Bdellovibrio bacteriovorus: one gene and its partner. The protein of the gene in region 1 binds, or shares a complex with, the protein of each later gene. Links are inferred from orthologs where the notes say so. Each region holds a gene or a part of one and is shown on either strand. Other genes may lie near its edges. The genes, in order: groL and metK.

The links.
Region 2: the proteins of groL (region 1) and metK are in contact, whole or in part, in a cryo-EM structure (PDB 8P4O), measured with the Escherichia coli proteins. The link is inferred for Bdellovibrio bacteriovorus from one-to-one orthologs.

Annotation. Positions count from the first base shown.
Region 1 is NZ_LUKF01000019.1:281,095-284,360, forward strand. The notes cover bases 300-3,238. They hold groL (chaperonin GroEL), read right to left. Parts: upstream 2,622-3,238; coding sequence 978-2,621; downstream 300-977. Other genes in these bases: AZI85_RS16040 (outer membrane protein), read left to right, coding at 300-605; groES (co-chaperone GroES), read right to left, coding at 2,650-2,937; AZI85_RS16055 (hypothetical protein), read right to left, coding at 3,086-3,238. Also shown: more of AZI85_RS16040, read left to right, coding at 1-299; more of AZI85_RS16055, read right to left, coding at 3,239-3,266.
Region 2 is NZ_LUKF01000014.1:282,495-285,625, reverse strand. What follows is about bases 98-2,901. They hold metK (methionine adenosyltransferase), read right to left. Parts: upstream 2,180-2,901; coding sequence 1,016-2,179; downstream 98-1,015. Other genes in these bases: AZI85_RS09445 (hypothetical protein), read right to left, coding at 2,311-2,901; lepA (translation elongation factor 4), read right to left, coding at 98-892. In the rest of the region: more of lepA, read right to left, coding at 1-97; more of AZI85_RS09445, read right to left, coding at 2,902-2,922; hpf (ribosome hibernation-promoting factor, HPF/YfiA family), read right to left, coding at 3,015-3,131. UniProt on the Escherichia coli protein: Catalyzes the formation of S-adenosylmethionine (AdoMet) from methionine and ATP.

The DNA of each region.
Region 1 (3,266 bases):
GCAACCTAGCACCAAATATTTTGGTACGCGGTGAAATCTGGCTGAACCCCCAATGGTACGTAGGCGTCCTATTACGCCAATCCGTATTTTCAATCGACAACGACCTAGCCGGATCCTCCCCCGGAAGCTTGAACATGTCGATGGGCCAATACGGCGTTAACTTCGGTTACAACTTCCTATTAACAAACGATTTCTTCGGCCCAAAACTACAAATCGCCGGCGGTTACACGAACACAAACTTCAGCGTCGACGACAGCACCCCAACAGCCTTCACCACAATGAAATACGGCGGCTTCGCCCTAAGCGTAGCCGGCCAATTCCCATTATCCGAAGAACTCCCCATAGACATAGGCGGCAAACTAGATTTCTATCTAAACCCATCCCTAAGCGAAAACAAAACCAGCGGAGCTTCCTCCGACAACAAGATCAACAGCTTCAGCTTCTTCGTAGACTATAAACTAAAAACCCGCTTCAAAATCAGAGGAGAACTCCTCCTAGAAAACTACACATCCGACTTCACCGGCACCGGCCAAAGAACCGACCCAGCCACAAGCACCAGCCACAAAATGACAACCCTAATGGCCGGCGTACAATACCTATTCTAAAAAAGAAGGTGCAAAGCACCTTCCCAAAAAAACACACCGATGTAAGGCCCGAACATCAAACTTAATAAAAGGCAGGAATCACTCCTGCCTTTTATTTTTTGAAGCATGTGATGATTATAGCGAAGATTTTCTTAGATTCCCTATTTGGGTGTTTACCCGAAGGCTCGGGCCTTTGCCGGCGCCACGACGGCGCGAACCGCACGAAGTGCGGCGGCAACTGAGCCCGGATGGCGTGCCCGACCGAAGCGGTAAATACCCGAATAGGGAATCTAAGAAAATCCCCCGCTCGAAGCCAGTTCCAGAAAGCCAAAAAAAAAAGCCCAGGAATAATCCCAGGCTTTTCGAAAAGAACAAAGATGTTCGGCAAGCCGATTACATCATATCGCCCATGCCACCCATACCGCCCATACCAGGAGCACCAGCAGGCATTGGAGCATCTTTCTTAGGAGCTTCAGCGATCATTGTTTCAGTAGTAAGCATCAAAGAAGCTACAGAAGCAGCGTTAGTCAATGCACAACGAACAACTTTAACTGGATCGATAACACCGTCTTTGATTAGGTCAGTGTATTCGTCAGAGTAAGCGTTGAATCCCCAAGTAGCAGATTTATTTTGAAGGATACGATCCAAAACGATCGCGCCATCAAGACCTGCGTTTGCAGAGATTTGACGAATTGGCTCTTCACAAGCACGTTTGATGATCATCGCACCGAAAGACTCTTCTTCAGAGAATTTAGTTTTATCAACTTTTTGAGAAGCGCGAAGCAAAGCAGTACCACCACCAGCTACGATACCTTCTTCAACAGCTGCGCGAGTCGCGTTCAAAGCGTCTTCTACGCGGTGTTTTTTCTCTTTCATCTCTACTTCAGAAGGAGCACCAACGTGGATAACAGCTACGCCGCCAGCCAATTTAGCCAAACGCTCTTTCAATTTTTCTTTATCGTAGTCAGATGAAGTTTCGTCGATTTGAGATTTGATTGTAGCAACACGAGCTTGGATGTCGGCTTTTTTACCAGAACCATCGATGATAGTTGTGTTGTCTTTGTCTACAACGATACGTTTCGCGATACCTAGGTCAGCTACAGTAGCTTGCTCTAGTTTGCGACCGATATCTTCAGAGATCACTTTCGCGCCAGTCAAGATAGCGATGTCTTCAAGCATAGCTTTACGACGGTCACCGAAGCCTGGAGCTTTAACCGCAGCAATGTGAAGAGTGCCACGAAGTTTGTTCACAACTAGAGTTGCAAGTGCTTCGCCTTCAACGTCTTCAGCGATGATCAACAATTGACGACCTTGCTTAGCAACGCCTTCAAGGATACCGATCATATCTTTCATTGAAGAGATTTTTTTGTCGTAAACAAGAACGTAAGCGTTCTCAAGAACTGCTTCCATTCTTTCTGCATTAGTTACGAAGTATGGTGAAAGGTAACCACGGTCGAATTGCATACCTTCTACAACTGTTACTTCTGTTTTCGCAGTTTTAGATTCTTCGATAGTGATAACGCCTTCTTTGCCAACTTTGTCCATAGCGTCTGCAAGCATTTGACCGATTTCTTTATCGTTATTTGCAGAGATAGATCCAACTTGAGCAACTTCGTTAGAACCTTTTACAGGTTTCGCCATTGATTTCAACTCGTCGATAACAGTTGCTACCGCTTTGTCGATACCACGTTTGATTGACATTGGGTTGTGACCTGCAGAAACAAGTTTAGCACCTTCGCGATAGATAGCTTGTGCTAGAACAGTTGCAGTCGTTGTACCGTCACCGGCTTCATCATTGGTTTTAGAAGCAACTTCTTTAACCATTTGAGCGCCCATGTTTTCGAATTTGTTTTCCAATTCGATTTCTTTGGCAACAGTGACACCGTCTTTAGTGATAAGAGGAGAACCGAAAGATTTGTCGATAACTACGTTACGACCTTTTGGTCCCAAAGTTACTTTTACTGCGTTCGCAAGAGTGTTCACACCTTTCAAGATGTGTGCGCGAGCGTCTTCTGAGAATGTTAATACTTTAGACATGGTTTACTCCGTTTTTTATTTAATTGAATTAGTTGAATACGCCTAAGATGTCTTCTTCGCGCATCATTAGGTATTCGTCGCCCTCAAGTTTCAACTCTGTGCCTGCGTATTTTCCGAAAAGCACTTTGTCGCCAACTTTCACTTCAAGAGGAAGTACTTTTCCGTCTTCAGTGATACGGCCTTTGCCAGTAGCGATGATTTCGCCACGTTGTGGTTTTTCTTTTGCTGTATCTGGGATGAAAAGTCCGCCAGCGGTTTTTTCTTCTTCCGCCATTCTGCGAACTAGAATTCTGTCATGAAGTGGACGAACGCCAATTTCGTTCTTAGCCATAGTAATTGCCTCCGTGTTTAAATCACGAAGGTAATATGAATCGGCTGGGATAGGAGTCAAGGTCGGGTGCCCAATTTTTCTCATGACACGCCGATTAATTTCAGAAATTTCAGGAACTTATAATATCAGAAAATTATTTCGGTTCTTTAGCTACGTTATTAGCGCTGACAGGCAGATCTGAGGCATGGGCCCCAAAGACGGAGTTTGCATAAGCCGTCATAAGTTCAGCCACTTCTTCAGGGCTTAATTTGCCAGCAACCTCATTAAAGGCTGCCTTTTTGTCCTGAACTTTTGTGAGGTAACCTACAAAGTAA
Region 2 (3,131 bases), on another replicon or contig:
AAACCATCGGTTTGATTCTTTGGAAGCCCGCTAAAGGCTCTGTCGCTGGATGCTTTGCCGACGTCACAGTGTCACCCACTTGAACGTCACGGATATCTTTGATACCGCAGATAATGAAACCCACTTCGCCCGCTTCTAAAGTATCTTGCATTGCAGGGAATGGTTTGTATTTACCCATGCGCAAAACTTCGTAATCACGGTCTGTGGCCATGAACTTGATCTTGTCGCCCTTTTTGATCGCTCCATCCATAACACGAACCAGAACGACCACGCCCTGGTAAGCATCAAACCAAGAGTCAAAAATCAAAGCGCGCGGAGTGAGCGAGCGATCTGCTTTCGGTGGCGGAACTTTTTCAACGATAGCTTCAAGAATATCGGTGATACCGATTTTTTCTTTCGCGGAAGCGTGGATGATACCCGTGCAGTCCAAGCCCACAGTGTCTTCGATTTGTTTTGCCACACCCTCTGGATCTGCAGAAGGAAGATCGATTTTATTAAGAACAGGAATGATCTCTAGATTATTTTCTAGAGCTAAGTATACGTTGGCTAAAGTTTGTGCTTCCACCCCTTGAGCCGCATCGACAACAAGAATGGCACCTTCACACGCCGCTAAAGAACGCGACACTTCGTAAGAGAAGTCCACGTGCCCCGGTGTATCGATTAAGTTGATTTGATAGGTGTTGCCATCTTTAGATTTAAAATCAAGGCAGACAGTTTGTGCTTTGATCGTGATACCACGTTCACGTTCTAGCTCCATGTTGTCTAGAAACTGATCCTTTTTTTCTCGATCAGAAAGCGCCCCGGTGGCAGTAAGAAGTCCATCCGCCAACGTTGATTTACCGTGGTCGATATGAGCAATGATAGAGAAATTTCGTATAAACTTAGGATCCATTGAGCCTCTTTTTTTCGTGCGCCCATTATATAAAAGAAGCGCCGAGTTGCTAGAGACAACTCGGCGCAATGATTAAGCTTTTTTTCCGCTTCCCGCTTTATTTTGCCGGGATTTCGCTAGGGCTTACTTTAGCGTGCTAACAGCGTCTTTCAATTGGTCCACTTTGTTGAGTTTTTCCCAAGTGAAACCTTCTTCATTACGACCAAAATGGCCGTAAGCTGCTGTTTTACTGTAGATTGGACGTAATAGATCCAATTCTTTCGTAATTCTTGCCGGGCGAAGATCGAAAACCTGACGAACGGCTTTTTCAAGCACTTCCGGTCCAACTTTGCTTGTTCCGTAATCGTTCACAGTAATGCTCACAGGTTCTGCCACGCCGATTGCGTACGCCACTTGAACCAAACATCTGTCAGCCAAGCCCGCACCCACGATGTTTTTAGCAATATGACGTGATGCGTAAGCCGCAGAACGGTCTACCTTCGAAGGATCTTTACCAGAGAACGCTCCACCACCGTGGGCACCATGGCCGCCGTAAGTATCAACGATGATCTTACGACCTGTTAGACCCGCATCACCCATAGGGCCACCCGTTACGAAACGGCCGGTTGGATTGATGAAGAATTTTGTTTTCGCATCAATCCAGTTTCCTGGGATGGATTTTTTGATCAACTCTTCAGTGATAAATTCTTTGATTGTGGCGTTAGAAACGCTGTCAGAGTGTTGAGTGGAAATAACAACAGCATCAATGCGTTTTGCAATGCCGTTTTCGTATTGCACAGTCACTTGGGATTTTGCATCCGGGCGCAACCAGTCCACACGACCGTCTTTACGAAGTTGCGCAAGGTCTTTCACAAGTTTGTGAGACATTGCGATAGAAAGAGGCATCAATTCCGGAGTTTCATTCACGGCATAACCGAACATCAAGCCTTGGTCGCCCGCACCTTGATCGTCAGACAAAGTCTCTTTCACGCCGACAGCGATATCGGGAGATTGCTGACCCACGGCGATCATCACGCCGCAAGTTTTATAGTCGAAACCTTTGTCAGAATGGTCATAACCAATGCGTTTTACAACGTCACGAGCGACTTCAGAGAAGTTCACTTTCGCTGATGTTGTGATTTCGCCACCAACAACAACCAAACCCGTTGTTAGCAAAGTTTCGCAGGCAACACGGCCCTTGGGATCTTGAGCCAAGATCGCATCCAAGATGCCATCGGAAATTTGGTCTGCCATTTTGTCGGGATGCCCCTCAGATACGGATTCGCTCGTAAAAAGGTAGTTTTTCACTGCTTTCGTTTCCTCATTAGAGAAAGGTGTTAATGAGCTCGGCTTGAGGCCTTGAAAAGTATAACCTCAAACCATCCTAAATGCCCTTCGCATTTAGCGAACGGCCAACCTACCAAACGACTCAAAAGGGGTCAAGAACCCTTGGGTTTGTGGTAATAAAAATAGCTCAGCTCTAAGAAGAATAAGGTGAAACCGCCGACCAAACCAATGAGACCCAAACCAATCATGAACTGAGCTAACGTACGCCCTAGCTCTGAAAGAGAAGACTCTGGCACCCAGCCCGCCTCTTCAAGGAAAAACATGGTTACGTAGGCCGCCGCGCAGATCAGGGTCCAAACGGCCGCATGAATTTTATTGGTCAGAAGACCCACGATCAGCGGAAGAATCGCAAACCAAATAAGAGTCGGAGAATAAAATCCGCCGGTATAAAACGAAAAGGAAAATTGGAAGATCATGCCGGCGATCACCATGTTGTAGGCCGCGACCGTCATCGATTTGGTCAGTCTATATACCACCGGAGAAAGTAAATGGATCGTGGAACACGTCACGCCGATCATACCCAAAGTTTTACCTTGAACGAAGAAAATCGAAATGAACGAATACGTCCACATCAACAAGCCCGTGATCAGGGTGATCAAAAGTAAGAGGCGGTATTTATAAAGGAGAGTCATTTTATCGTCCGTGACCGTGGTCGCAGAAAAAAGAATACTCTCCCAATAGTGATGAGAATCAGGTGTGTTCATATTATTCCAAAAACGTGCCGGATAAAAAAACAGGGCGGTTTAAAACCACCCTGTCGTTGTTCCATAAAATCTCGTTTATTAACCAAGAAAGATCAAGCTGCTTTTTTGAAGCGAATCGCTTGATCCAAACGACCCTCTTTTGAAAGCTCCGGCTTTTTATGATTTTTGTACTGCTTGCTTGTTTTCAGGAATTGTTTTTCAAGTTTTTC